Regions from separate parts of the Priestia sp. 53B2 genome, predicted to be linked through region 4. Evidence: predicted binding sites of a transcription regulator. Region 4 holds the regulator's gene; each other region holds the start of a gene.
What was found. The regulator Rex, encoded in region 4, represses fermentation and respiration genes when NADH is low (regulators of the CRP and FNR family bind a similar motif). The targets are predictions, from matches to a motif close to TTGTGAAATATTTCACAA.
Positions count from the first base shown of each region.

Region 1: nirB (nitrite reductase large subunit NirB) is a predicted target of Rex. The motif match lies at 3,662-3,679, and genes of this name have one in related genera.
Region 2: ACN6NE_RS13640 (L-lactate dehydrogenase) is a predicted target of Rex. The motif match lies at 4,672-4,689, and genes of this name have one in related genera.
Region 3: ACN6NE_RS10740 (cytochrome ubiquinol oxidase subunit I) is a predicted target of Rex. The motif match lies at 3,594-3,611, and genes of this name have one in related genera.

Region 1 is NZ_JBLZXA010000020.1:510,776-518,551, forward strand. Features, by position in the region: gene ACN6NE_RS16720 (GntT/GntP/DsdX family permease) at 1-864, shown strand, start outside; gene ACN6NE_RS16725 (competence protein ComK) at 1,006-1,485, shown strand; gene ACN6NE_RS16730 (sigma-70 family RNA polymerase sigma factor) at 1,587-2,078, opposite strand; gene ACN6NE_RS16735 (SGNH/GDSL hydrolase family protein) at 2,550-3,296, shown strand; gene nirB (nitrite reductase large subunit NirB) at 3,905-6,319, shown strand; gene nirD (nitrite reductase small subunit NirD) at 6,338-6,664, shown strand; gene cobA (uroporphyrinogen-III C-methyltransferase) at 6,736-7,506, shown strand; gene ACN6NE_RS16755 (formate/nitrite transporter family protein) at 7,531-7,776, shown strand, end outside.
Region 2 is NZ_JBLZXA010000018.1:37,057-44,832, forward strand. Features, by position in the region: gene ACN6NE_RS13615 (AI-2E family transporter) at 1-282, opposite strand, end outside; gene ACN6NE_RS13620 (hypothetical protein) at 410-679, shown strand; gene ACN6NE_RS13625 (IseA DL-endopeptidase inhibitor family protein) at 926-1,456, opposite strand; gene ACN6NE_RS13630 (hypothetical protein) at 1,851-2,009, shown strand; gene ACN6NE_RS13635 (lactate permease LctP family transporter) at 2,048-3,628, opposite strand; gene ACN6NE_RS13640 (L-lactate dehydrogenase) at 3,691-4,647, opposite strand; gene ACN6NE_RS13645 (cation diffusion facilitator family transporter) at 4,980-5,855, shown strand; gene ACN6NE_RS13650 (methyl-accepting chemotaxis protein) at 5,996-7,776, shown strand, end outside.
Region 3 is NZ_JBLZXA010000009.1:304,960-312,735, forward strand. Features, by position in the region: gene cydD (thiol reductant ABC exporter subunit CydD) at 1-1,105, opposite strand, end outside; gene cydB (cytochrome d ubiquinol oxidase subunit II) at 1,105-2,121, opposite strand; gene ACN6NE_RS10740 (cytochrome ubiquinol oxidase subunit I) at 2,108-3,514, opposite strand; gene ACN6NE_RS10745 (threonine/serine exporter family protein) at 3,815-4,270, opposite strand; gene ACN6NE_RS10750 (threonine/serine exporter family protein) at 4,285-5,046, opposite strand; gene ACN6NE_RS10755 (LacI family DNA-binding transcriptional regulator) at 5,191-6,201, opposite strand; gene ACN6NE_RS10760 (alpha/beta hydrolase) at 6,297-7,073, opposite strand; gene ACN6NE_RS10765 (sugar porter family MFS transporter) at 7,263-7,776, shown strand, end outside.
Region 4 is NZ_JBLZXA010000014.1:1,351-9,126, forward strand. Features, by position in the region: gene tsaB (tRNA (adenosine(37)-N6)-threonylcarbamoyltransferase complex dimerization subunit type 1 TsaB) at 1-241, shown strand, start outside; gene rimI (ribosomal protein S18-alanine N-acetyltransferase) at 255-704, shown strand; gene tsaD (tRNA (adenosine(37)-N6)-threonylcarbamoyltransferase complex transferase subunit TsaD) at 701-1,717, shown strand; gene ACN6NE_RS12190 (ABC-F family ATP-binding cassette domain-containing protein) at 1,972-3,906, opposite strand; gene ACN6NE_RS12195 (redox-sensing transcriptional repressor Rex) at 4,365-5,003, shown strand; gene tatA (twin-arginine translocase TatA/TatE family subunit) at 5,057-5,242, shown strand; gene tatC (twin-arginine translocase subunit TatC) at 5,258-6,013, shown strand; gene ACN6NE_RS12210 (YdiK family protein) at 6,039-6,266, opposite strand; gene ACN6NE_RS12215 (CPBP family intramembrane glutamic endopeptidase) at 6,263-6,991, opposite strand; gene groES (co-chaperone GroES) at 7,291-7,575, shown strand; gene groL (chaperonin GroEL) at 7,643-7,776, shown strand, end outside.

The sequences.
Region 1 (7,776 bases), on a different contig from region 4:
CCTCCGCATCCGGCAGCGATGCTAGCGGTGGATATCTTTAAAGCAGATTTAGGTAAAACGATTTTGTATTCATTAGTTGTGGCATTTCCAGCTGCAGCCGTGGCGGGTCCGATTTACGGATCGTTCATTTCACGCCGTGTTCAGGTAGAGCCAACGGGTGAAATTATGGAGCAGTTCACAGAGTCAAAGCATAAAGACCTTCCTGGCTTCGGAATCACGTTATTTACGATTTTACTACCGGTACTATTAATGCTTTTAGCAACAATTACCGGGTTTGTTTATCCAGAAACAAGTACGATTCGCTACGTAACAAACTTTATCGGAAGTCCGATCGTTGCGCTGTTAATTTCGCTAGTGTTTGCTTTTTATTCGTTCGGTTTTGCAAGAGGGTACAACAAAGATGATTTATTAAAATTCACAAACGAATGTCTTGGACCCGTTGCTTCGATCATTTTAATCATCGGTGCAGGCGGCGGTTTTAATAAAATTTTAACAGCAAGCGGTGTAGGTGACGCGATTGCAGGCTTTGCTCAAGATGCACATCTTTCTCCTATCGTGCTAGCGTTTGTGATTGCAGGGTTAATTCGTGCAGCAGTTGGTTCAGCAACAGTAGCAATGACAACAGCAGCAGGTATTGTAGCACCAATTGCAGCAACCATGCCAAACGTAAGCCCAGAGCTATTGGTGCTAGCAACAGGCGCAGGTTCTGTGATGCTATCGCACGTAAATGATTCTGGCTTCTGGTTAATCAAAGAATTTTTCAACATGTCAGTGGCTCAAACGTTAAAAACGTGGACAGTGATGGAAACGATTCTATCATTTGCAGCGTTTGCGATGGTTCTTATTTTAGACATTTTTATCTAAGACAAAAAGCGCTGAAACCAGCGCTTTTTTCTTTGGATATGAAATATATTCAAAATATTTAAAATAATAAGAAAAAAAGACTAGATTTTCCCCTTTTCGATAGTATAGAATAGTTATAAAGTAGCAAAAGGGGGTAGATGTATGACAAATGTTGAAAATTATCAAATTGGTTTGACGACAAAAGCCTTAATTCCAGTGAATGATCCTATTCACCGCACAAAGGTGCTAGATGCAGCAGGAGAATACATGCTAAGCAAGACGTGTAAGCAATTATTAGAAGAAGCGTGCATTCGAGAATTAAGTACGTTTAAAGGGTCCATCGCCGCCGTTCGAAAACTATTTCCCTATAAACAGCTTACACCTCTTGTCATTAGTCGTTCACAAGCGATTATTGCGTTTCCCACATCTTCGCCCAATGACTACAGCTGCGCCTGGATTTTCTCCTCTCACGTTCATACTACACATACGCTTGCTACAGTTAATCCAACCTCCATGCTGATTCACTTCAAAGACGGAACGTTCATTCCAGTGAAGCTCTCTTATTATAGTTTAGAAAAAAAGCTGGCCAGAGCGGCTGTTATTCGCAATTATTGTTTAGAAAGTCCGCTTGTCTTTGCATAATGCGTTCGATTTATCAAACAAATTTGTCCTACATATGAACAATCGTTTGGACTACACATATGAACGGAAGGAGGAAGCTTATCATAAGCTTCCTCTTTTTCTTACTCCCTAAGAAGTGAGGCCTTTAGCTTTTTGCGAGCTGCTTTTCCCCAGTTTTTAACGGCTCCCGTAGAGACTCCGTATTTGCAGGCAATATCTTTATACGAGTATCCTTCTAGCAGATGTTCGATTACATAGATTTTTTCTCTTCCCGTTAAGTGTTCGATATGCTGCTTGATGATGTCACTTTCTAGCGGAACGGGAAGAGCGGGATCTTCGTTTAGTGAAAGCAGGTTCTGCTCAGCCGGTGTTTCACGTTCTTCGTATAAAATGGTGCCTTTTAAATGAGAAAGGATCGTACCCCGCACGGTTGTATAGGCATAAGCAGAAAAAGATCCTTTGCTTTCGTCAAATTTTTGATACGCTCTCCATAAACCAATCAACGCAATTTGATAATATTCGTCGTAGTCTTTGTAAATATGAAATTTTTTAATCATCGACACAATTAATGGATGAAAAGATGAAGCGATTTGATCAAACGAGCTTTTTTGCATGTAGCATTCCTTTTTCAAAAACGCGTTTTTGCTGTATTCCGCCGGTATCTCTACTGTACAAGGGGAAGATTATATGTGCGAATGAACGTACATTATGTTTTCTTTTTAAGAAACGTGACGTAATTTCCCCGGAAACTTCACGTTTCGCTAGGAAATATGCGAAGTATACGTTTATTTGTAGAGATTTTACGTACGAAAGGTCCCCCATTCCAAATTCTACTAATCTATAATTATTTTTATATCTATTATCGATGTAGCAACTCTACCATCACGGAAGAGCGGTGATGGTAGAGTTGCTAGACCTATCCGGATGAGACCCTCCCTTGCGGGCTGGTCTCATCCGGATAGGTGGACCTTTTAGGGCAGGTTCAGTGAAGTATTTTTGTGTTTGTCCTTTTGTTTATTCTATTGAATGTGAGTTTGGTGGAGAGAATATAGTTGGTTTTTAAAAATGGGTAAAGGGGAGATTGAATGAAGGCGATTGTTGGGGTAAATGTGGCGGCGGCTGTTTTGTGCGGGGCAGTGATGTATGCGGGGACGCAGCACTGGCAGGAGCAAACGGAAGCGCAGGCAAGTGAAGTAAAAACTGCTGTTGTACATAAAGAAAAACAGTTTTCCGATGTATCTGCTTATACAAAAAATCTTCCAGACTTTATCACAAAGCAAATCCAGTCATCTATCGCAAATAAAAAGCCTCTGACTCTTGTGGTTGCCACATCCGCAAAGGAAGCAGGGTGGCCTCAGCAGTTAAAAAAAGAGCTAGCAGCTACATATGGAAGTGATGTATTTACGGTTAAAACACTTTCATACGGCAGCCAAACAACGGATGAGCTTTTATCCTCACATATTGCCGATCAAATTGATCAACTTCAGCCAAACATTATTCTGTTTGAGGCACCTCTTAAAAATAATTATCAGCATCTTACGCTAGATGATACGCTTGAAAATACAGACAAGCTGATTCATCAGCTCAAAGATTTGAAAAAAACCCTTATGATTCAGCCCTCACAGCCATATATTTCACAAACCGAGTCCTATGAAGAAGGGGTAGAAGCGATCAGGGGAGTTTCTGAAGCAAACTGGGTATATTATATGAATCACTCGCTCATTTGGCCGTTTCATTTAGGAGAGTATATAAATAAAGACAGCGGTAATTTAACGAAAAAAGGAAATGAAGTGTGGGGAGAGTACGTTGTGAATTGGTTTACGGGAAAATAAAAAGACAAGCCCTATTTCAAAAGAAATAGGGCTTGTTTTTTATAATTTTATTAGATTATGACTTTTCCTCGTTTTATAGTAGTAGTTTTTTGTATCTCTACCCTTATAAAGCTTAAAGCCAAAGATTTCTAAAGGAGTCCAAAATTTTTTTATGTTTACGAGTGGCATTTTAATTCTCTGTTCTGTTCTTTATAAAGGTCTATATATTCATTATAAAGAATATGAGAGTGATAGTAAATACTATAAAGAACGGTTTGTTTAAAAAGTTCTTTATAAAGAACTTTCGAGATTTTTATTTTTGGCTTATCAACATTTAGGAGTGATTTTTATCATAGCTCAGGTTATTTATTCTTGCTAAATTAATGTTGTGAAAAACATCACAAAATAAAATGCAAAGGATGATCCAAATTAAAACGTAATTAGATCACTTATTTTTTTTGCTTGCTGTTAAAGCAATGGAATCGCATACATACCATAACTGTGTTAGATAATCTAACACATAAGTTGAACGATTCAGAAAATTCATATATCTTAAATGTATCTTTAAAGATGCATAGAAAATATATCTTTGAAACAAGCAGGTATAGACGCCAGGGGAGGAATGGAAGATGCAAAAAAAGAAACTCGTATTGATTGGAAATGGAATGGCTGGAGTTCGAGCGATTGAAGAAGTATTGAAGGTTTCAAGCGAAGCGTTTGAGATTACGATTTTCGGAAGCGAGCCGCATCCGAACTATAATCGTATTTTACTATCAAAAGTGCTGCAAGGAGATACGAATGTTGAAGACATTACGTTAAACGATTGGAACTGGTATCAAGAAAACAATATTACATTATATACGGGCGAAACGGTTACTAGTATCGATTCGATAAAAAAAGAAGTAGCGACAAACAGCGGCAGAATAGAATCGTATGATGAGTTAATTTTAGCAACGGGCTCTCTTCCTTTTATTCTTCCGATTCCAGGCTCTGATAAAAAAGGAGTTACGGCTTTTCGAGATATAAAAGATACGGATGAAATGCTGCAGGCTTCTCAGCAGTATAAAAAAGCAGCGGTTATTGGAGGCGGACTGCTTGGATTAGAAGCAGCGCGCGGACTGTTAAATTTGGGAATGGACGTATCTGTGATTCATTTAGCTCCGTATTTAATGGAACGCCAGCTTGATCCAACAGCCGGCAAATTGCTTCAAAACGAATTAGAAAAACAAGGCATGAAGTTTTTGCTTGAAAAACAAACGGCGGAAATCGTCGGCGATGAGCGAGTTGAAGGATTATCTTTTAAAGACGGTACGTTTTTAGAAGCTGATTTAGTCGTGATGGCGGTTGGAATTAAACCAAACGTTCAGCTTGCAAAAGAAGCGGGACTTAACGTAAATCGAGGAATTGTTGTAAATGACTATATGCAAACGGATATCCCAAACATCTACGCAGTTGGAGAATGTGCAGAGCATAGAGGAATGGTATACGGACTGGTGGCACCTCTGTATGAACAAGGAAAAGCATTAGCAAAAGCGATTTGCGGTGCAGAAAAGGTGCCTTATGAAGGGTCGGTTTTATCAACACAGCTAAAAGTATCAGGTGTTGAAGTGTTCTCCGCAGGAGACTTCACGGAAGACGAAGAGAAAAAAGCGATCAAAGTGTTCGATGAACAAGACGGCATTTATAAAAAGCTTGTTTTGCGAGGGAATCAAATCGTAGGAGCCGTTCTTTTTGGAGACAGCAGCGACGGAAATCGACTGTTTTCAATGATTCAAAAGCAAGAAGATGTATCCGATGTCGCAAAAGTGTCGATTTTACAGCCATCTGGCGGTAATACGGGTGAAAGCTTAGTAGCAAGCATGAGCGCCGATGATATTATTTGCGGCTGTAACGGCGTAACAAAAGGTACGATTGTGGAAGCTATACAAAACCAAGGATGCTCATCGGTTGATGAAATCAAAGCTTGTACAAGTGCCTCTCGCTCCTGCGGAGGATGTAAACCGCTTGTAGCGGAAGTGCTTCAGCATACTCTTGGCGCTGACTTTGACGCGGCGGTTCAAAAAGAAGCGATTTGCGGCTGTACGACTCTGTCACGAGATGAAGTTGTCGAAGAGATTAAAGCAAAAGGCCTTTCACATACGCGTGAAGTTATGAATGTACTTGGCTGGAATAATGAAGAAGGCTGTTCGAAATGCCGTCCGGCGCTAAATTATTATTTAGGTATGGTGAATCCAACCGGATACGTTGATGAACGCGAATCACGATTTGTGAATGAACGCATGCACGCAAATATTCAAAAAGACGGCACGTATTCTGTTGTTCCTCGCATGTACGGAGGCGTCACAAATGCCGAAGATTTACGAAAAATTGCAGATGTCGTTGATAAATATGAAATTCCGCTCGTAAAAGTGACGGGGGGTCAGCGTCTTGATTTGTTTGGTGTTAAAAAAGAAGATTTGCCTAGCGTATGGGAAGAGTTAGATATGCCTTCTGGCTACGCGTACGGTAAGTCGCTGCGGACGGTGAAAACATGCGTCGGCGAACAGTTTTGCCGTTTTGGCACGCAGGATTCAATGGGCGTTGGAATTGCGCTTGAGAAAAAATTTGAAGGACTATGGACGCCTCATAAAGTGAAAATGGCTGTATCTGCTTGTCCGAGAAGCTGTGCTGAGTCAGGTATTAAAGATATTGGCTTTATTGGAATTGACGGCGGCTGGGAAATTTACGTGGGCGGAAATGGAGGTACGCATCTTCGCGGCGGAGATTTATTGTATAAAGTAAAAACAGACGAAGAATTGATGGACATTACAGGAGCTTATTTACAGTATTACCGAGAAACGGCTAATTACTTAGAGCGTACGTCTGCATGGATTGAGCGCATGGGACTTTCGCACATTCAGTCAGTGCTTGATGACGCCGAAACGAGAAGAGAGCTGAATATGCGTATGGACGAAGCGTTATCTACGTACCGTGATCCTTGGAAAGAAATCGTCGAAAGCAAAAAGACGAAAAAAGAGCTGTTCGAAACAGTTGTCACATCATAAAGCTGGGGGGAAATAAAGATGGTGAATAAAAACATTACAAAAGTATGCGTAGGGTCGATTCATGATTTTCCGGTAAGCCTAGGTAAAACAGTGAAAGTAAACGGAAAAGAAATTGCGGTGTTTAAGCTATCAAGCGGAAAAATACGGGCAATTGAAAATCGCTGTCCGCATAAAGGCGGGGTGCTAAGTGAAGGAATCGTGAGCGGCGACTCGGTGTTCTGTCCGATGCATGACTGGAAAATTTGCTTGCATGACGGCAACGTGCAAGAGCCTGACAGCGGATGTGTAGACACGTACGAAGCGTCTGTTGAAGGAGATTTACTGTATCTTTTAATTGAAGAATAAGTACCGTGGCGCGTTGATTTTCAACGCGCCACAAAAATTCAAGGGGACACATTAAAAGGAGCGAAGCAAAAATGAGAACAGGAAAAGTGTACATTGTAGGAGCCGGACCAGGAGATCCAGATTTACTAACGATAAAAGCAGCCAAATGTTTAGAAAAAGCAGATGTTATTTTATACGACCGATTAGTGAACCCTGTTCTTCTTCAGTATGCAAAAGAAGGAGCCGAACTCGTCTACTGCGGGAAAAAGCCTGGTGATCACTGCGTTTCTCAAGAGGATATTCATGATTTGCTTGTATTCTACGCAAGAAAAGGAAACACCGTCGTGCGGTTAAAAGGCGGAGATCCGTTTGTTTTCGGAAGAGGCGGTGAAGAAGCAGAAGTGCTCGCTCAGCATAGAATTCCATTTGAAATCGTTCCGGGTATTACAGCGGGCATTGCGGCGCCGGCTTATGCTGGAATTCCTGTGACGCACCGTGAGCTGAGCCGTTCGTTTGCCGTTGTGACGGGACACTGTTTGAGCGGCAAGCCGGAAAGTATTCGATGGGAGCATTTAGCAAAAGGAGTTGATACGCTTGCGATTTATATGGGCGTTAAAAACTTGCCTTATATTTGCCGTCAGCTTTTAGCCGCGGGAAAAAGCGCGGATACGCCGGTCGCTCTTATTGAACAAGGCACGTCGATTTATCAGCGCACGGTTACAGGTACGCTTGGCACTATTGTAGACACGGCTGCTGAACAGCAAGTGAGTAATCCCGCGATGATTGTGATTGGTGAAGTGGTGAAGCAAGCTTCTGCTCTTTCTTGGTTTTTGGAAAAAACAGAAGAAAAAGTATGCGTCTAAGATGAATAAAAGGAGGAAACACTTTTGCTTAAGAATTCACTGCAGTCAATGAATGAGTTAGCCCGCGAAAAAACGAAGCTTGTGAATGAGCATTTGCCGAGTTATTTGCTGTTAGCTGTGCTAGCGGGTGCTTACGTAGGACTTGGTGTTATATTAGCTCTATCGGTAGGAGCGCCTTTAGCTTCTGCTTCTTTACCGGTCGTTTCTCTTGTGATGGGATTATCTTTTGCTGTTGCTCTCCTGCTTGTCGTATTTGCAGGAGCTGAATTG
Region 2 (7,776 bases), on a different contig from region 4:
GATAATCACTATGTATAAAACAAGAATTGAGATAATTCGTTTTACACCTTTTCGTTCTAAAAAGTCAACAAGCGGATTAAATAAATAAAAGCAAATTCCTGCTAAGATAATCGGCAGTGCGATTGTTTTAACAAAAATAGAAATAGGAATTAAAATAAATCCGATTTTTGATAACGAAAAAATAGTCATGCTGAGAATAAAAATAATAATTGTATATACAACAAATTTATTATTTAAGATTTTTTCTCGGAAAAAAGTGCCTTTCTGAGGTCTAGGTTCCAAGCTGTTCAACTCCTTTAAAAAATAAATGTATAGTTATCATACCCTGATTTAGACTAATTTAAGAGGGTTTTTTACAAAGCAGTGTGCATACTAGTAGAAAATCTTCTAGAAAGAAGGGGTGAAATCATTGAAAGAACACAAACAACCATCGTATGATGATTTCTCTACAGTAGAAAAAAGCCACGAGTATATAACCGCTGAAGAATTTCCAGACGGTCCTTTCGGCTCTCCTGTTAATCAAAAATTGGGGAAATCTACTTCGTGGGAAGAAGGCCAACGAACGTATAGCGCATTTAATTATGAAAACAAAAACCTTCATGAAAAAGCGCAGAGATTATTCCCAGGCGCGCACCCTGTACATGATAATCCAGAGGAACATGAACAAAATCCAAGTTAGTGTCTTTATTATGCTCTGAATATATTGTCCTATCTTTTTGCTGAATTATGTTGACAATAAGAAGTTTAGCCTGTAATATAAAACGTAACTTATCACTGTTTCTACAGGATTCGACAAAATTTGATTTACTTAAACTTGTGATCTCAACTTCTATTTACAGCTATTAGAGCGCTGTAAGTAGAAGTTTTATTTATGTTATCGATAAAAATAAAAAAGCAGGTCTGCTCAAGCAGGCCTGCTTTTTTATTATTGAACAGCGTCAAATTTATTTACTTTCCACTGAGAATTAGATTTATAGAATGTGACAGTGCGTTTTACGCTGCCGCCATCTACAGTTGGAACTGTGAATTCATAAGAGCGAACTGTTGCTGTTTGATACACAAGCTTTGTTTTTGCTTTTGACCACTCTAACATGCTGAATCCGTCGCCGATTGGGTGTGCAAGTTTGCCGTTATATGTCATATAGCCGTAATTTTTTAATCCTTTTTCTACTGCACTATTTGTAAATGTCTCAGATAAGTAGCTTGATAGCTCGGCTTTTGTATCAAATTCAGGGCAAAGATACACGTACTCAGTTCCTTTATATTCAAATGTACGTTCTGTACATGGTTTGTTTTTATAACCGTGCAGAGCACTCCAGAAATGATTGCTGGCACTAGCTGCAATTTTGACAGCATTTGCATCCGTTAGTGTTGTAGATGTTGTTTGTGCTGTAACTCCAGTGCTTAGTGTAAAGAAAATAGCGATTGATGATAAAACTAGTCCAATTTTTTTCATTTCTAACTCACTCCTAATTAATTAACCTTATTTATGTAACAATTATGTGTTTTATATTTCTTTTGTTACATTTATATTACAATAAATCTGTAACAAAAGAAAGTGTTTTGTCTTTTTTTCTTAAATTTTTTTAGTTTTTTACTAGTTTCTAAAATAGATATAGTAAGGGAATTACCAGTTAAATGTTGATTTATCAACGTTTTTAGGCGTTTCTTTCTACTTTTTAATCTTTTTGTTACAAAACTGTAATAAAAGAAGCTGAATACCTTTACGATACAGAAAAATAAAGATAAAACGGTGAAAAAGTGAATGTGAAAACTGTTTTTTCCTTTTTTTAGGCAAATTTCTTTTGCCATTTTCAGCTTTTTAGTAGGGTAGATTAAGAGGAGGCGAAATGATGAAAGGCATTATACATAGTGAAAAAAGTGGAATAGCAGGCATGAAGTACAGAGATCTTCAGGAGATGCACCCTCAAAGAGGAGAAATTCAGAATAAAAAAACCCCCAGCGCTAACTGGGGACTTTTTTATATAATCAAACGTTTGTTTAAATGAAAGAAACACGGTAATAACAGTTTTTTAGCGCTTTTTTATCATAACCACCAAGCCAATAAAAAGGTAACAAATCCTCCTAGTATCAAAAATCCCATGCTGTATTTGAGCGTGTATTTAAACAGTTCACCTTCTTTTCCAGCCAGTCCCACTGCTCCGGCAGCGACGGCAATTGATTGAGGAGAAAGCATTTTAGCCATCACGCCGCCGGCAGTATTGGCCGCTACAAGAATAATTGGCAAGACATTAATTTGCTGAGCTGTAGTTAGCTGCAAGTTGCCGAACAGCGCATTATTTGATACGACAGACCCCGTTAGAAATACGCCAATCCAGCCAAGAAATGGAGATAAAAATGGAAAATAAGCAGCTGATGTAGCAAGCGCCAATCCAAGTGTAGAAGACTGTCCTGAATAATTTGAAATAAAGGCAAAAGCAATGACCATCATAATAGTAATAATAGGTCTTGATAATTCTTTTACGGTTTCCAAAAGAGTGATCCATGCTACTTTTGGCGATACGTTAAGCAAGAAAACTGAAAGGATACAAGCAATAAGAATTGCTGTACCTGTTGCTGCAAATACATCTATTTTTAAGACAGCAGCGTAAGGAGTAGGATCTTTTACTAAAGGCGCTGCTTTAATTACGTGATTGTGTAAAAATGGGACGTTAATAAGCAGGTTCATATGCTCAAGCATCGTTTTGACAAAAGAAATGCTCCAAGCCGTAACGAGTATCGTTAATAGAATAAAAGGAGACCAAGCCTTTAAAATCTGTTTTGGTGACAGGCTGAAGCTTTTAGCTGTTGCTGGGCTTGTTCGTTTAATATAAAAAGCAAGAGCAAGCAAACTCACAATAGAAGATGTGATATTTGGAAGTTCAGGTCCGATGTATGTAACAGTTAAATACTGTGTCAGTGCATAGGAAATGGCTGTGATGCTCGTTGCTTTCCATACGTCTTTTAATCCTTTTATCCCATCCATAATAAAGACAAGTAAAAAAGGGATAAGAAAAGAAATAATCGGAAGCTGCGTGCCCAGAAAATGAGCAATTTCTTTTGGATCTATGCCAGATACTTGTCCCGCGACAATGACAGGAATCCCCATGGCGCCAAATGCTCCTGAAGCTGTATTAGCAATTAAACATAGCGCCGCCGCTTTTAACGGTTTGAACCCAAGTCCAACTAGAAGCGCTGCTGTAATGGCAATTGGAGCTCCAAATCCCGCTGCCCCTTCTAAAAAAGCATTGAAGGAAAAAGCAACAAGCAGCATTTGCAAGCGGGGGTCATCGGTTATTGAAATAATAGATTGTCTAATGGTAGTAAACTGTCCGCTTTTGACAGTTAGCTTGTATAAGAACACCGCGCCGATAATAATATAGCTGATGGGCCAAAGTGCATACAGAAACCCATAGCCAGTGGCTCCTAAGACCATTGAGGCAGGCATATCATAAAAATAAATAGCAATAATCATAGAAAGAAGCACCGTAATACCGGCAGCGATGTGTCCTTTTAATTTCAAAAGAGTTAAAGCAATAAAGAAAAAGATAATGGGGATGAGTGCAATTAGTGCAGAAAGCCAAATATTATTTAACGGATTATATACCTGAGTCCACGTCATATTCATACACCTCTACTACATATTTAAAACAAGGGAGCGGGGGAGTCCCCCGCAAAAATCTTTAGATGTTACACAAAAGCTCTGTCGCGAGTTTGCTTAAGAATGCTAGCAGAGTGCTCGAGCTGCTGCTGTTCGTGAGGAGTTAAATTCAATTCAATAATTTGACGCACGCCGTTTTTATTAATGATAGCTGGTACGCCAATATACACATCAGAAATACCGTATTGTCCTTCTAATAAAGCAGATACCGTTAAAATAGAATTTTCATCATCTAAAATAGCCTTGGTAATGCGTACAAGCCCCATTGCAATTCCGTAATAAGTCGCTCCTTTTCGATTAATAATATGGTAAGCCGCATCGCGGGTTTGTTCGAATAGATGCTGCATATCCGGTTCTTTTTCAATAGCGGCAGTATTGATAAAATGTTCGAGCTTCACACCGCCAATTTGCGCGTGGCTCCAAACAGGAAATTCCGTATCTCCATGTTCCCCCATAATATAAGCGTGGACGTTGCGAGAATCTACTTCGAAATAGTCGCTTAACAAGTAGCGGAAGCGAGCTGTGTCAAGAATCGTTCCTGAACCAATTACCCGTTCGTTTGGTAATCCTGATACTTTTTGTGTAACGTGTGCGAGAATATCAACTGGATTTGTTGCTACTAAAATGATGCCGTCAAATCCACTGTTCATAATATCTTTTACAATGCATTCAAAAATTTTAACGTTTTTTTCAACTAGATCTAAGCGTGTTTCCCCTGGAGCTTGATTAGCGCCCGCTGTAATAACTACTAAATCAGCGTCAGCACAGTCTTTATAATCTCCAGCCCAGATTTTCATCGGTGTGGCAAATGGCATTCCATGATTGATATCGCGTGCTTCACCTTCTGCTTTTTCTTTGTTCATATCGATTAACACTAATTCATTGGCAATACCTTGATTCACCATTGAAAAAGCGTAGCTTGAGCCAACAAAACCAGTTCCGATAACGGCAACTTTTCGTGTTTTTGGTGTAAATTGTGTTTTCATTTGTATCATCCTTTGAATTTTATTTTGTGATGTTTTTCACAATGTTAGTGTAACAAGAATAAATAGCTTCAGCTGTGATAAAAATCACACCCTTTAAAAAATAGTAAACAATTTTACAGGGCGATTTAAAAAAGGGTCCTTCTACATGAAGTGCCACATTTAGAAAGATCTTAAACGTTTAAAGTGTTGAGTAAAGGCAACTTGTTTTGCAGAAAGCTAAAGAGTTTAACATTCTCTATTTGTATGTTAGCAGCCAATAATGTTTCTATAGACCCACACGAAATCCATTTGTTACACTAAGTTTGCTTATTTTGAATAAAGGAGTGGATGGGATGGAGAACTACTATGAGCAAGCCCAAAAAGGCGCTTGGGTTAGTATCTTATCATATATCTTTTTATCAGCATGTAAACTTATCATTGCGGGTGTCACCGCTTCCTCTGCATTAAAAGCCGACGGTCTTAATAATGTTACAGATATTATTGCATCAATTGCCGTCTTAGTCGGCTTAAAAATCTCTAAAAAACCTCGCGATAATGATCATCCCTATGGACATTCCAGAGCGGAACATATCTCTTCACTGATTGCCTCTTTTATCATGATGGTCATCGGACTAGAAGTATTGGTCGATGCGGGTCAGTCGTTATTTATGGACAAATCTGAAGCGCCTAATTTACTGGCTGCTTGGGTAGGTCTTGGAGCGGCTGCTGTTATGGGTGGTGTCTACCGATATAATATTAAGCTTGCTAAAAAACTTGATAGCCAGTCTTTATATGCGGTTGCTAAAGATAATTTGTCTGATGCACTTGTGAGTATAGGGGCTGTTGTGGGAATTTTCGGCTCACAGTTCGGCCTGCCCTGGCTGGACGTGGTAGCTGCTTTTGCTGTGGGAATTATTATTTGTAAAACAGCCATCGAGATTTTTAAAGAAGCGGCTCATTCCTTAACAGACGGATTCGACGAAGAGAAGTTAGGGCACTACAAAGAAAGCATCGAGCTTGTAGAAGGTGTAAAAGAAGTAGAAGATGTGAAAGCGCGCAAGCTTGGTAATCAAGTCGTGATTGATGTAACTGTTAAAGTAGATCCCCATTTAAATGTTATCAAAAGCCATGAAATTGCTGATCAAATTGAACATATGATGAACGATGAGCATCAAATTAAAGATACGCTTGTTCATATTGAACCTGATGCATACAAAAAGCAAAAATAAGACCAGCACGTTCTTTCGTTATGAAAGGATGCGCTGGTTTTATTTTGCGGGAATTTGAAATAAATCACAAAAACTTCTTCAAAAATGAAAATGAAAAGCCGTTATTAGTAATATAAAGATTTTTGTAGAAGGGTGAGGGAATGAAGAGGTTAAGTGCAAAGCTCGTAGTATTTTTTAGTATTTTTATAGCTATTTTATTATTAGTTGTTTCAGGGGCTGTTTATCAATTTACCAAAACGCAAATAGAAAAAGATGTAGAAGTTCAGTCTCAAAGTCAAGTGAAAGAGTTAAAAGAAACCATTCATACGTACTTAGACATGTATAGTCGTTCTTTGCTGACGTATAGTGAAAACGATGTAATTGTTAATTTTGTTAAGCAGGAAGGAGATCAAACAAACCAAGAGAAAAATCCGTATTTTACATGGAACACAGTTCAAAAAGAGTTTACACAGTTTAAAGAAAAGTATCCAAACCTAGCACTTGAATACATAGGCACTAAAAATAAAGGAATGTATTCTGTTCCTAAACAAGAGTTTGGTTCAAACTATGATCCGACTTCAAGGGTATGGTACAAACAAGCGGTAGAATCACCTAATGAGGTTATTTATACGGATCCATATGAAGATGCAGCAACAAAAAAGACGGTCGTGACAATTGCAAAGGCTATTTTAGATCCAGATACTAAAAATGTGCTGGGCGTTATAGCTACTGATTTAGACTTAGATGCATTAAAAAACATTGTAGGTAAAGCAGAAGTAAATCACGGTGGGTATGCATTTTTATTTGATCAAAATGGGACAGCGCTCGTTCATCCAACAGAAGCTGGGAAAAATTTAATGAATCAGCCATTTATGAAAAAAATGTACGAAGCATACCGAAATAGAGATTTCATGAAGTATACCTTTCAAGGTGAAGAGAGAGTGATGGCATATGATACTCTCGAAGGGACGAATTGGAAGATAGGAAATGCCTTTATTTATAATGAAATGCTCTCAAGCGCTCATCATTTACTGACTGTTATTGTCTGGATTGCGTTAATTGGCATCTTATTATCAATGGTGCTAACCATCTTTTTCTCAAGAATCATTACTAATCCGATTCGCCGCTTGAAAAATGAAGTAGCCAAAGTAACAGCTGGCGATTTAACGGTTCAGGTGAAGACGAAATCAAAAGATGAAATTGGTGAGCTTACTCATTTATTTAATGATATGGTAGCCAAAATGAAAACATTGATTGGAACGGTTCAGACGTCTGTTAAGACAGTAAAAACGTCTGTTGAAGACTTGAGTGCCGTATCTGAAGAAGCAACTGCATCCAGTGAGGAAATCGGCCGGGCTATCCATGAAATTGCCAGCGGTGCCACGCAGCAAGCTTCTGACGCTGACACTACTAATCATAAAACGATGAGTTTATCTTCGCAAATTGAAGAAGTCATTGAACAAAATGCACAGATTAATAAAATGACGATTGAAGCTGTAAGCATCAATGAAAAAGGTTTAAAACAGATGCAGCTCCTTCGCAACCAAACTACTGAATCGTCTCAAACGATTCACGCTGTTCAAGCTGTAATGGAAGAGTTAACAAATAAGATGAAAAAAATTGAATCTATTATTTTCACAATTAATAGTATTTCAGATCAGACAAATTTACTTGCATTAAATGCTAGTATTGAAGCAGCTCGTGCAGGAGAACATGGCAAAGGATTTGCGGTAGTAGCTGAAGAAGTGCGAAAACTTGCTGAACAGTCCTCTCAGGCCACTGAACAAGTTCGCCATACGATTGCAGCGATTCAAGGGGAAGTCGCTGCTGCGCGTGAAGAATGCAACCGTACAGAAGAGCTTTCAAAGTCTCAAGACTTTGTGGTAGGAGATACAGAACGAGCTTTTCATGAAATTGCAACTACGATTGAACAAGTGGCGGC
Region 3 (7,776 bases), on a different contig from region 4:
CGCTTTTTCCGATGATTCCAATTTTCTGTATTCCTTTAACATGCAGTGACACCTCTTCAAGAGAAGGTGGCTGCTCTTTGTCATATTTTACAGTGATATAACGTAATTGAAGTTCACTGCTTTTAGTCCAACTAGGAACATCTTCTTTTTTAGCCGGCGGTTTTTCAGCCTGCTTCACAATCTTAAGTAATGCATCTCCGGATTCTTTTCCGTCTAATGTTGCATGGTAATCGTTTCCGACTTCTCGTATCGGCAGGAAATATTCAGGCGCCAGCAATAAAATCATAAGTGCAGGCTCTAATGTCATAGACCCGTTTACCAGCCGCAAACCAAGCATAACAGCCACGATGGCTACAGATAACATCGTAAAGAAATCTAGAGCAAACGTAGATAAAAAAGCAATTCGGAGCGTTCCCATGGTCGCTTTTCGATAACGGTCACTGACTCTTTCAATCGTTTCAGCATGTTCCTTACTTTTCCCGAGAAATGTTAAAGTTTCTAACCCTCGAAGCGAATCTACAAAGTGGTTGGACAACACGTGATATGTCTCCCATTGGCTATCTATTTTTTTTTGTGCAGCCAATCCAAGCAAAATCATAAATAAAATTAAAATTGGCATGGTCACAAGTAAAATAATGCCTGAAAGCCGATCATGGTACCAGACGAAAGCAAGCACTAGCCAAGGCGTAACGCTAATGGCGGCCAGTTTAGGCAAAAACAGCTCGAGATAAGCGCGAAGTTTCTGTAGGCCTGTGGTGATGAGCGTCACCAAGTTTCCTGTTCCTTCATCTTTGGTAAAACGCGGTCCTAATGAAAAAATGCTTTGCATGACTATCAAACGAAGTTCCTGAGTCGTTTTGACTCCAAATTGATATGCTGTTTTTTTTACTATAAAACCTACGATATGACGAATCATAAAGGCAGACAAAAACAATCCGATTGCTTTTGTCTGCGAAGTTAAACTTTCACCATGAAAAAGAGCGGTAATTACTTCGGCGAGCCACTTAGCTTGAAAAATAATGGCTACACTTTGAATAGTAATGAGCCCTATTAACATGGCAAGAACCATTTTTATTCCGTTGTAAACCATTAAATTTCTACCCATTAATACTCCATATGCTCCTTATGATCTACACGTTTTCTGAAAACGTAGTAGCTCCAAATTTGATAACCTAACACAAAAGGCAGTAATGCAATAGCAGCGTAAGACATAATTTTTAAGGAATAATTCCCTGATGCTGCATTATGAATCGTTAAACTATAGCTTTCATTGATTGAACTAACCAAAACGGTTGGAAACAACCCTGCAAATATAGAGGAAATTGATAAAATCAAAATTAAGCCAGACATAGCAAATGCCCATCCGTCTTTTTTTCGTGTAAGGAAAAATCCTGCTAGTAAATACACGAAAATACCGATGAAAAATGTATATAGCATCAAGCGGCTATGATTACTGAATAAATCTGTTTCAAAAAACGTCATGCCTGAAAAGATAAGAAGCAGCAAGGCATTCACAGGCAAAAGCTTCATAGCGACCTTCCGTGAACGATCTCTAATATCGTCCATCGTACGGATCGTCGCAAAAATAAGTCCGTGCCATAAGCAAAGCATTGTTAACGTAATGCCGCCTGTTATGGTATATAGATTAACAATATCCGAAAAGCCGGCATTCATTTGCATGTTGCGCTCAACAGGCAGTCCTTTCATTAACGCTGAAAATAAGACACCAAAAATGAGCGGTGGAAAAAGACTTCCAAAGAAGATAACCCAATCCCACGCATTTTTCCACGCTTGTTTTTCAACTTTCCCTCGAAATTCAAATGCTACACCGCGGCCAATCAGCGACAGCAACAGAAGAACAAAAAGAACATATGACCCGCTTAATAGCGTTGCATACCAGTTTGGAAAAGCGGCAAACATAGCACCGATTGCTGAAATTAGCCAAACTTCATTTGCATCCCAAAAAGGACCGATTGTATTAATGAAAGCTCGTCGCTCTAAGTCGTTTCTTCCTAAAAAACGAGACACCATTCCAATCCCAAAATCAAAGCCTTCTAAAAAGATAAAACCAACAAACAGAATGGATACTAGTAAATACCAGAATTCATTAAGAGAAAACATTGTATCCCTCCTTTGTAAACGGATCAGTTGATACTACTTTTGTATGTGCTTCGTGATCGTGATCCGGACCTTTTTTAATTTCTTTAACGAACAAGAACACCATAATCACAGCTAAAATTAAATAAAAGAACGAAAACGAGATAATAGAAAACAGCAATTCACCTGCTGTTACACCAGGAGACACGGCATCTTCCGTTTTCATATAGCCAAATACAACCCAGGGCTGACGGCCAATCTCTGTCATAATCCAACCTGCTGAGCTTCCAAGGAACGGAAAGGCAATGGCAATCGTCATAATACGTAAAAATAGTTTGCTCTCTTGAAGTTTTTTACGAGAAAGCAAGTACGTGCCCCAAATGCCTAATGCACATAATACGCCACCTAGACCAGCCATAATGCGGAAACTCCAAAATGTTGTCCGAACGGGTGGAATATAATTTCCTGCTCCATATTTCGCCGTATACTGCTCCTGCAGCTCGTTCATCCCAGGAACGGAACCTGAAAATTTCCCGTATGATAAGAAGCTTAATAAATAAGGTATTTTGATTTCGCCCGTATTTTTCTTTTCATCGGGGTGAATATTTGCTGTTACCGTCCAAGCGCCTGGACTTCCGCTGTTTTCCCATAATCCTTCACTTGCGGCCATTTTCATCGGCTGTGTTTTAACTAAGTATCCGGCCTGTTCATGACCAGATAACGCAATTCCCACACCTGAAACTAACCCTACAATAATGGCAACTTGAAATGATTTTTTGGCAAAAGCCAAATGTTTTTTCTTCAAGAGCATAATGGCACTGACACCCGTGATAAAAAAGGCGCCTGTTGCAAACGAACCTAAAATGGTATGAGGGAATTCAACCCACAGCTGACCATTTGTTAACAATTTAAAGAAGTCATTCATTTCTAAACGGCCATTATTCAGCTCCATTCCAACCGGATGCTGCATAAAAGAATTAGCCGTTAAAATAAAGAACGCTGAAAAAATAGTACCTAGACTAACAAGCCAAATACATAGACAGTGCAGCCATTTAGGCAAACGATCCCACCCGAAAATCCACAGTCCGAGGAAAGTGGACTCCATAAAAAATGCTAGCAGTGCTTCAATAGCAAGCGGCGCACCGAATACATCTCCTACAAACCGTGAGTACTCTGACCAGTTCATGCCAAACTGAAATTCTTGTAAAATACCTGTTACGACGCCGACAGCAAAGTTAATCAGGAATAAGTGCCCCCAAAACTTTGCCATCTTTTTATACTGTTCACCTTTTTTTACTACGTACATCGTTTCCATGATCGCTACTAAAAAGACAAGACCTATAGATAGCGGTACAAAGATAAAATGAAACAGCGTCGTTGATGCAAATTGAATACGTGATAGTATAACTGTATCCATCTTCTTTCTCCTTTCATATATAAGAACATTCATCATTTCCATACATACTTTGCTCATTTCTGAGCATCTTTTACTTACATTGTGAAACATTGAGCATAATAATTCGAGAAATATGCTCAATGTTTCACATACATATGTAATATCTCTCTTTCTATTTACATAGTATAGTCTATTTTTTTAGCTGTGCACGTACATTTTTTGAACGTTTTTAGACTAAAACGTGACTTTCTTGTGACAAAAAAGTGAAGGATCTCTTTATTTTTTCATAAAAAAAGCACGCTCTAATTTGAGCTTGCTTCTCTATGGTCGATATTTTGCTTTGGCATTTAATTTAGACTGACGAATGATTTGGTTGATGACTTCAGAAAACACAATACCAATGGCAATTGAACCTGAAATCATAAAGGCTTTTGCTGCAAGACTAATCGCTTCATTATAGTTATTTTCTACAAAGTTACGCATGGCATCGTATGCTGTTCCTCCCGGAACTAGCGGAATAATACCTGCTACGGTGAAAATAATGATCGGCGTTCGATAAATTTTTGCGTAAATTTGACTAATAATAGCAATAAAGAAGGCCGATGCAACTGTGCTTGGAATTTCATCTACGCCATAGAACGTTAGCAAATAGTAAATGAGCCAGCCAATCATTCCGACAAAGCCACTTTTTAATAATGATTCACGTGGAACATTAAAGATGATCCCAAATGCTGCTGAAGCAATAAAACTTGTAATTATCTGCTCTACGATATGCATATGATGCCTCCCTTCTATAGAAGTGTAAATACAATGGCAATACCTGCACCGATAGCGAATGCCGTCAGAAACGCTTCTGCTCCTTTTGATAATCCAGACAGTAAATGTCCCGCCATTAAATCTCGCACTGCATTGGTAATGGATAAGCCAGGAACGAGTGGCATAACGGACCCAATAATAATTTTATCAATTTGCGTGCCTACTCCTGAAGCGACTAAAAGAGCTGATAAAAGTCCAATAACTAACGAAGCGGTAAACTCAGCAAAAAAGCGAATCGGAATAAGACGGTGGAAATACACCACGGTTAAAAATCCGAGACCTCCTGAAAACATAGCTGGAATAAAGTCCGTCCATAAACCTTGAAACATGATTAAAAAGCATCCGCTAGAAATGGATGCAGCTGCAAGTTGAACCCATAGTGGAAAAGCTACGTTTGTTGCTTCAATTTCTTGTAGCATTTCATACGCTTCCTCCAAGGAGATGTTTCCTTGACTGATTGTTCTTGAGACGCTATTTACCATGGTTACTTTTTTTAAATCTGTCGTTCGTTCGGAAATACGAATTAACTTCGTTTTCGTCGGTTCTTTCGTTTCAAGTGAAAACATAATCCCTGTTGGCGTCACATAGCTGTGGGATTTTTTTATACCGTAAGACGCTGCAATCCGCATCATTGTGTCCTCTACTCGATACGTTTCTGCCCCGCTTTCTAACATAATTTTACCTGCTAGTAAGCTAACGTCCATAATTTCATATTTATCTAATTTTTGTTGTGTCATCAAATCGCTCCAAACATATTAAAGCTTGGTTTTTTCCCCTACAGCATACAGTGTATAAGAAAGAGGGAAGTGGACGCAATGGTTAATGTAAAAAAGTGTGGACTTTTTGTCTCACACTTTCAGGAATAGTATATACATTCCTTATCAATTCATACGTTTTGTGGTCTCACGCTCTACTAATATAGGTGCCATTTTATACTGTATCTGATCTATTTCTTGCTGATCCTGAATTTGCTGAAGTAAGAGGTTTACTGCTTTTTCAGCCATTTTTCCCATCGGTTGACGGATAGTTGTTAGTGGAGGATGCGCTTCACTAGCTTCAGTAATATCATCAAACCCTATAACAGACAAATCTGATGGAACGTGAAGCCCATTTTGCCACGCACAGTGTATCACTTTCAGGGCGATGTAATCCGTAGCACAAATAAGCGCAGTTGGAGGCTCTGGATGATGAGCTAGCTCATTTATAAACTGATATAGTTCATCTGAGTTATTCATATCTTCTTTCACAAACTTTGCGTTTGCTGACGGTACATACTGATAAAAAAGAGACAGACGGTGCTCGACTTCGCTTACAGCTTTTCCAACGAACCCTATATTCTTATGACCAAGGTCCGTTAAGTGAGCAACAGCTAATTGCATTCCCACCGCATCATCTACATGTACAATCGGCCAAAGTGCAGAAGAGGCGTCTCCTGTAAGAGAAACGTAAGGCGTTTGATATTGTTTTAATACATCTACAAACGGATGCTGAGCAGCTACATAGTCTAATAAAATGACCCCATCAAACCAATGGTTCATCATAACATTTAATTGACGCTCAGCCGTTGTTTCTTCGTAATCCGTGTGTCCAATAAGAACGTCCATCCCTCGACTTTGGACTTGTTGCTGTACCTTTTTTAATAGTTCAATTAGAAACGGATCTTTTAAATCTCTAATTAATATCCCGATAATCCCTGTTTTTTGGGCCCGAAGAGCTGCCGCAAATGGATTCGTCTGATACCCCAAATGAGCTGCTGCTTTTAGCACTTTTTGTTTAGTTGTTTCACTAATTTTAATTTTACCTTCTTTATTATTGAAGATTCTTGATACCGTAGCTAATGAAACACCCGCTTCTTTTGCTACTTCTGTAATCGTGACTTTTTTTCTCCCCATTCGTACCGACTCCCATTTCCTTTTAGTCTATCGACCAAGTAAACATTTTTCTTTATTATATTACTAGAAGCCGGCACCACTGAAAACTACCTTCCCTACTTTTCACTAAACAGCCACTTTAACACATCTTGAATTTTTTGATCCCAATATGCCCAGTCGTGACTTCCTTTTCCTTCTTCATATGTAAAACAAATAGGCTCTTGCTTACAACGCTCGGAAAAACGTTTATTTTCCTGATATAAAAAATCTTCCGTTCCACAGCATTGATAAATACACGGAGTCACTTCTCCATAGCGCCGGCGATTTTCAAGCAGCCAGAAAAGATCATCCTCAGGTCTAATAACAGGGGGCATGCCAAAAATCAAAGGATAATCTAAGAACTGAACTTCTCCTCGCCCTTCAAGCCCTTCAACGTCCATCACTCCTGATAAACTGGCAGCTGCAGAAAATTGATGTGGTTTGCGAAACGCCCATTTTAACGCGCCGTACCCTCCCATAGAAAGGCCAGCTACAAAATTATCTTCTCTTTTTTCCGATAACGGAAAGAATGATCTAGCCAAGTGAGGAAGTTCTTCTGTTACAAACGTCCAATACTTCTTTCCATAAGCCATATCTCTATAAAAGCTGCGATCTACATTTGGCATTACAACTGCAAGTCCTAATTCTGATGCGTAGCGTTCAATCGAAGTTCTTCTCATCCATATCGTATGATCATCAGAAAGACCGTGTAATAAATAGAGCGTAGGGTGTTTCTCACTTCTTGTATTGGTTTGTAAACCAATTTGAGATTTTGTTTGCTGCGGTATCAAAACGTTCATTGAAGTACTTATTTGCAATACTTCTGAAAAAAAATCACATTGCATAAACGCCATATTTCTCTTCCCCCTATTTTTTCTTCCCTATTGGTTGATAACAAAACGTACATAATTCATATAAAAGTTGAAAAATAGTTTGATTATTTACAATTTTTAGTTTAACATAATAACATCTTTTATGAAAACGTTTTACGTATAACGTTTTTTTAATTGAAATAGTGACGGTGATTCAAAGGAGGAATTTATATGGGGATAGTAAAAGTAACTTCTGACGAGTATAAGGAGCAAAAAGGAAATCTATTTTTCGTGATTTTCATTTCATGTGCAGCTGCTTTTGGAGGGTTGCTTTACGGCTATGACACAGCCGTCATTTCAGGAGCTATTGGGTTGATGAAAGTACATTTTAATCTTAGTCCAACGATGGTAGGTTTTGTTGTATCTAGTCTGCTGCTCGGTGGTGCCGTTGGGGTACTTGCTTCGGGAAAACTGAGTGATCGATTCGGTAGAAAAAGCATCTTACTTTTAGCAGCTTCTTTATTTGTCGTATCCGCAATTATGCAAGCGCTATCTTCATCCATCTCTTTTGTGATTATTTCTCGAATTATTGGAGGACTAGGCATTGGTATGGCTTCTGTTCTTTCTATTACCTATATTTCTGAAATAGCCCCTCCGCACATGCGTGGCCGCTTAGGCTCTCTATACCAATTTGCTGTTGCCGTTGGGATTGTTTCTGTCTATTTTGTAAATGACTACATTTTAT
Region 4 (7,776 bases):
GTCATACAACAAACCTATTTTATTCATAGGCAATGACCTTCCCATGCATGAAGAGGCGTTAAAAGAAGTGTTGGGTGAACAAGCTGTATTTGCCCAGGTTCAGCAGTTTAATCCAAGACCAAGTGAATTGGCTTTTTTAGGAATGAAGAAAGAGCCGCAGTCTGTGCATACTTTTGTTCCGAACTACATTCGTTTAGCTGAAGCCGAAGCCAACTGGCTTGCTTCACAGCAAAAAGGATAAAAGAAGGTATAACATGAAACTAACAATTAAGTTTCGTTTAATGGAAGTTAAAGATATTGATCAAGTAGTGAAAATCGAAGAGAAGTCTTTTACGACACCTTGGAGTTCAGAAGCGTTTCAAAATGAGTTAACCAATAATCAATTTTCAACTTACATTGTGATGGAGGAAGGAGAAAATATTATTGGGTATTGCGGAACGTGGATTGTTATTGACGAAGCACATGTAACCAACATTGCGTTATTGCCAGACTACCGAGGCAAGGGACTCGGTGAATTGCTGCTGCGCAACGTGATGGACGTTCTTCGAAAACTAGGTGCTACGTCAATGACATTAGAAGTTAGGGTATCTAATCATATTGCACAATCATTGTATCAAAAGCTAGGTTTTAAACCTGGAGGTATTCGTAAGAATTATTATTCTGATAACAATGAGGATGCATTAGTTATGTGGGTGAATTTATGAGTGAAAATCAATTAATTTTAGCATTAGAAACAAGCTGTGATGAGACAGCAGCAGCCGTGATTCGAAACGGTCATGAAATTGTAGCCAATGTGGTGGCCTCCCAAATAGAAAGCCATAAACGATTTGGCGGTGTCGTACCGGAAATTGCATCTCGTCATCATGTGGAACAAATTACGGTAGTAGTTGAAGAAACTTTAAATCAAGCGAACTTGACGTTTGCAGATATTGATGCAATAGCTGTAACGGAAGGACCAGGGCTTGTGGGAGCACTTCTTATTGGCGTAAATGCAGCCAAAGCGCTAGCATTTGCACATCAAAAGCCATTAATTGGTGTTCATCATATTGCAGGACATATTTATGCGAATCAGCTAATCAAAAAATTAGAATTCCCGCTTTTATCGCTAGTTGTATCTGGAGGGCATACGGAGCTTGTATACATGGAAAGTCACGGTCAGTTTAAAGTGATTGGTGAAACGAGAGATGATGCAGCAGGAGAAGCCTACGATAAAGTAGCCCGCACGTTAAACCTTCCATATCCAGGCGGACCTCATATTGACCGCCTTGCACATGAAGGAGAGCCATTAATTGATTTGCCGCGTGCTTGGCTAGAAGAAGGATCCTATGATTTTAGTTTCAGTGGATTAAAATCAGCAGTTATTAACACTGTCCACAACGCGAAGCAAAAAGGTGAAGAAATTCTTCCACAAACGCTTGCTGCTAGCTTTCAAGCGAGTGTCATTGATGTGTTAGTAACTAAAACCGTTAAAGCTGCAAAGGAATATAACGTTAAGCAAGTTTTATTAGCAGGAGGAGTTGCTGCTAATAAAGGACTTAGAGCAGCGCTAGAAGAGGCATTTGCACCATTATCAAACATTGAGCTTATTATCCCGCCGCTATCTCTATGTACGGATAATGCCGCAATGATTGGAGCAGCAGCAAGTATACGATTTGCTCAAGGAAAACGTTCAGATATGTCATTAAATGCAAATCCCGGTTTGGACTTGGAAGAGTAAGAGACGAATGAGATTTAGTTCTCATTCGTCTTTTTTGTGGATAAAAATGATTTATCAACAATATTCAATAAATTTAGAATTGACTGTGGATAATTATGTGGAAAAGTCCGTGCACTCAGTACACGGACCTGTTATCAACAAGTTTTAATTATGAAAATCAGACAGATATCCACGATTTATTCACAGAGTGGATAAAGCTTGTTCTAAAGCGCATGAACAAGTAAATAGGGCGAATAGATACGAAAAAATATAGGCTATTCTTCTAGAAGCAGCTGTAATTCTTCCCACTCTTCCATTAATGTGGATAACTGTGAAGAAATTTTTTCATTTTCACCGTTTAGTCTTGATACTTCTTCGTGGTTTTGATAAATTTCAGGGTCACAAAGAAGTTCTTCATTCTCGGCTTGTGCGGCTTCTAATTTGTTTACTTCAGTTTCAATTTCTTCAATGCGGCGTGTTCGCTGCCTCATCAATTTCTTTTGTTCTTTATCTTGTTTATAGGACTGTTTATCTACTTTTACCGTACGTTCTTCGTTTGCTTTTATATTTTCTAATTCTTTGATTTCCTCTATTTCTGCTTTCTTTTCTACATAATAGTCATAATCTCCAAGAAATTCTTCTACCCCTTCAGAAGATAGCTCTGCTATTTTGTTTGCAATACGATTAATAAAATAACGGTCATGTGAAACAAATAATAGAGTCCCTGGGTAATCAATTAATGCATTCTCGAGTACTTGTTTGCTATCTAAATCAAGATGGTTAGTAGGTTCATCCAAAATTAAGAAATTAGCTTTTTGAAGCATAAGCTTCGCAAGAGCCAAACGTGCTTTTTCACCACCGCTAAGCGTGGAAACGATTTTCAGTACATCATCACCTGAAAACAGAAAATTTCCAAGAGCTGTACGAATTTCTTTTTCAGGCTTGGATGGATAGTCATCCCAAAGCTCATTTAAAACGGTTTTATTAGACGTTAAATTGGCTTGCTCTTGGTCGTAATAACCAACCATTACGTTTGAGCCAAAGGAAATGGTTCCAGTCTTGAAGCTTAGTTTATCCACAATACCTTTTAATAACGTAGATTTCCCAACTCCATTAGGGCCAACCAACGCAAGGCTTTCACCTTTTTTAATCCGAAGGTTTGCCTGCTGAACGATATATTTGTGTTCATCATATCCGATAGACACGTTTTCAAGATTTAAGACTTCATTTCCGCTTTGACGCTCAATTTCAAACGAAAAACTAGCTGATTTTTCACCTTCGTTAGGTCGGTTTATTAACTCCATTCGATCGAGCTGTTTACGTCTGCTTTGCGCACGTTTTGTAGTCGATGCGCGGGCGATGTTTCGCTGAATAAAATCATTCAGTTTTGCGACTTCATCTTGCTGCTTTTCGTACTGACGCAACTCTTTTTCATATCGCTCTGCTTTTTGTACAAGGTATTTAGAGTAGTTGCCCGTGTACTTCACCGTTGTTTTTTGTGTGACTTCATACACTTGATTTACGACTTTATCAAGGAAGTAACGATCGTGTGAAACAATTAAAATAGCTCCTTCATACCCTTGCAGAAACTGTTCCAGCCATGCTAAAGTTTCAATATCTAAGTGGTTGGTAGGCTCATCGAGAATAAGCAAGTCTGGCTTTGTTAAAAGCAGTTTTGCAAGAGCTAAGCGCGTTTTTTGTCCACCGCTCAAGGAGGAAATAGGGGTGCTATAGTCAAAGTTTGAAAAACGGAAACCGTGAAGAATAGACCGTGTATCCGCTTCATATTGATAGCCACCTAAATCTTTGAACGTTACTTGAAGCTGATCGTACTCTTTGGTTAGTTTTTCGTATTGAACTGAATCATTAAAAATGTCTGGATCGCCCATCTTTGTTTCAAGCGTACGTAATTCTTTTTCCATCTTCTTTAACGGAGCAAAGACCGTCATCATTTCTTCCCATATGGAGAGTGTTGACTCAAGAACTGTATCTTGTCCCATATAATCAATGGAAACACCTTTAGGTTTAATAATTTCTCCGCTGTCATAAGAAAGCTGCTCAGCAATAATTTTTAATAAAGTTGATTTACCAGCACCGTTTCGTCCCACTAGGGCAATGCGGTCTTTTGATTGTACTTCTAACTTTATATTCGATAAAATGGGTTCTGCCCCATAGTATTTTGTAATACCGTTCAATTGTAGAATAATCATTTTTTCACCTCTAGTAGTATATCCATAGTGTATTTTAACATATTTTCAACTACAAGTTCTTCCTACAAACGTTTGTAATTTGTAGAGGGACAAGGACAAATGATGAAGCGAATGTTTTGATTCATGAAATAAAATGATTTTACCTGCACATTTTATACAGGATACTATGTTAAAATAAGAGATAAGTGCATCTCTGAACTTATATATGATGGGTGTAGAAAACCCGTCATGACTAACAAACGGATCCTTTGAAGGGCTAATTGCTTCGTTCTAGCTACCGACTTTAAGTAGTGCTGGATAGACAAAAGTCGTCGGGGTGTGAAGCGGAGTATATATATAACAAGAGAAAAGAGAGAGAATTGGAAGCGCTACCTCAAAGCGGTTGATGCTTTGTGAAAGGTAATGCAATGTGACTTGAAAATGTTAGTAATGACATACATGAACTGAGGGGGTACAACGTGAACACTGAACAATTAAAAATACCACAAGCAACGGCTAAACGATTGCCGCTTTATTATCGTTTTTTAAAAAACTTGCATGCTTCTGGTAAACAGCGTGTTTCGTCAGCAGAGTTAAGTGAGGCAGTGAAAGTAGATTCTGCTACTATTCGTCGGGACTTTTCTTACTTTGGAGCATTAGGGAAAAAGGGATACGGCTACAATGTGAATTATTTACTTACATTTTTCCGTAAAACGTTAGACCAAGATGAAGTAACGAAAGTAGCACTGATTGGCGTAGGGAATCTGGGAACGGCCTTTTTAAATTATAATTTTATTAAAAATAATAACACCAAAATCGAGTGCGCTTTTGATGTGATAGAAGATAAAGTCGGTACAAAAGTAGGCGACGTGCCGGTTTATCATCTTGACCAATTGGAAGATTATATGAGTGATGATATCTCAGTAGCGATTTTAACCGTTCCTGCCGCTGTTGCTCAGCAAATTACCGATCGTTTAGTGAATTGCGGAATTAAAGGGATTCTAAACTTCACTCCTGCACGCTTAAACGTATCGGATGAGATTCGACTGCATCATATTGATCTGGCTGTAGAATTACAGTCGCTTGTCTATTTTTTGAAAAATTATCCTGTTGAATAAGGTGGACTGTGTTACGATTTCCTTAAGTCTAAATTAATAAGGAGAGTGGGAATATGGGGATTGGAGCAGGCAGTTGGATTATTATTGCGATTATAGCACTGCTTATTTTTGGACCGAAACGGTTACCGGAGCTAGGAAGGTCAGTCGGGCAAACGCTTAGAGAGTTTAAGCATGCCGCTAGTGGTGCATCAGAAGATCGTGAAAAAGATAAACAGCGTCAAGTAGATGACAAAGAGTAAAAGGGTGATCATAGTATGACCGAACAAGAAATGTCAATATATGATCATATAGGAGAGCTGCGAAAGCGCATTTTAATTGTTTTATTTTTCTTTGTCATTGCCACAATTGGCGGCTTTTTTATAGCGGATAAGGTTATTGTCTATTTACAGCATGCTGATGAGGCAAAAAATTTAACGATGAATGCATTTAGGTTAACAGATCCAGTTAAGATTTATATGCAGTTTGCTGTTATTATCGGCTGTGTACTTGCAGCTCCTGTTGCACTGTATCAACTTTGGGCATTTATTAGTCCTGGTTTATATGAAAAAGAGCGTAAGGTAACGCTTGGATATATTCCTGTTTCCATTTTTCTCTTTATCGGCGGTGTCTCTTTTTCTTATTTTGTGTTGTTTCCATTTGTCGTCGATTTTATGACGCGCGTTTCTGATGAGCTGAATGTAAACCAAGTGATTGGCATTAATGAATACTTTTCTTTTTTAATGCAGCTCACACTGCCTTTTGGCCTGTTGTTTCAGCTTCCTGTCGTCGTCATGTTTTTGACGCGATTAGGAATTATAACGCCTATGTTTTTATCTCAAATTCGAAAATATGCCTATTTCGTACTGCTAGTTATTGCCGCGCTTATTACACCACCGGAATTGCTCTCGCATATGATGGTGACAGTGCCGCTCTTAATTTTGTATGAAATCAGCATCATTATTTCCCGCATTTCGTATCGCAAAGTGTTAAAGGCAAGGGCAGAGCAAGAAAGAGAAGATGTTAGTATGTAAAAAAACCACTGAAACAGTGGTTTTTTTATTTAGATGAATCATCTTGATTTTTATATTGCTGCTGCAACTTTTTAATTTTATAGTGCAAGATAAAGATGCGAACCGCAAATCTGAAATCGAATGCGGCTACGAGTGCAAATAAGATCGTAGGGAAGTTCCACACGGTTTCCTGAGCATTTTGAATAGCCAGGTAGGTAAATAAAATCCCCATAATAATATAAATAAACCCTCGTGTTAAAGGGATATTCTTCATGAAAACATGCCTCCAAAAATAAACTGCATTTGTTCTGCTTGCTTTTGCATTTCTATAATTTTATCTGCAAAAATAGTTTGAGATAAAATAACGATTGTATTCATCAACACGTGTGCAATAATGGGTACAATAATTAGTTTTGTTCTTGCATAAAGGAATGCAAATACAAATCCCATGGCTGTATACACGAGCAAATGTTTGAAATCCCAGTGTACGGCAGCGAAAATAAGGGAACTAATAAATGCAGAGATAAAGAAATTGTATCGTTTGTGAAGAGAGCCGAAAATAATCTTTCGAAAAATAATCTCTTCTAGAATTGGCCCAATAACAGACGTAACCACAATGAGGAACGGCGTTGCTTTAACAAGATTAACAATATTTTGTGTGTTTTCAGATACTTGGGTAATGCCAAGAGAGTGCTCAATCATACCTGCTACAGCTTGACCAGCCATAGCCAGGAACACCCCAAGGACTGACCAGACAACAGTTACCGTTGTTCCCGCATGTTCTATACGCATGGACATGTCACGGCGCAGCAGCAGTAAGACAACAAGTAAACCAAGGATAAAGCTAATGATGGTCCAATAAGTCAAAAGCATGACATTCGCTGTTCGAACTGGATATTGCTCAAAGATACCTGTTAATTTTAACAGCGGTATACCAACAACTCCTGAAAACTGCATAAGGATGTAGGTGAGGATAACATACCAATAACGTTTTTCCAATCTTCTATACTCCTTTAAAAGGTTTTTATGTATATATGTCGAAGAAGTACTGTAAAGTTAGTAATTTCTTCTTGCTCGTATTGTAACATACATATTATTGAACAGAGAAAAGAATGCTTTATTTCTCAAAATCGTCGAAATCTAAGACTATTATATGTAGTTGTCGTAAATTTTAAATTTTTTTTGTTTAATACTTGCAAAAAAAACCCACTTTGTTTTAATATAATAATTGTGTTAGCACTCGTTGATGTTGAGTGCTAATAAAAATGCAAACATATTATTTGAGGAGGTTGTTTCACTTGTTAAAGCCATTAGGTGATCGCGTAGTGATTGAACTTGTAAAATCTGAGGAAAAAACAGCAAGCGGTATCGTGTTACCGGACAGTGCAAAAGAAAAGCCACAAGAGGGTAAAATTGTTGCTGTTGGTACAGGTCGAGTATTAGAAAGCGGTGAGCGTGTAGCTTTAGAAGTAGCTGCGGGCGATCGTATCATCTTCTCAAAATATGCGGGTACTGAAGTGAAATACGAAGGTACTGAATACTTAATTTTACGCGAAAGCGATATTTTAGCTGTAATCGGCTAATTTTAACCACAAACTTATCATACGTAAAAAATAGATTATTAAGAACATCTTGAGGAGGTCAAAGAACATGGCAAAAGACATTAAATTTAGCGAAGAAGCACGTCGCGCAATGCTACGTGGTGTAGATACATTAGCAAATGCTGTAAAAGTAACGCTTGGACCAAAAGGTCGTAACGTTGTATTAGAAAAGAAATTCGGTTC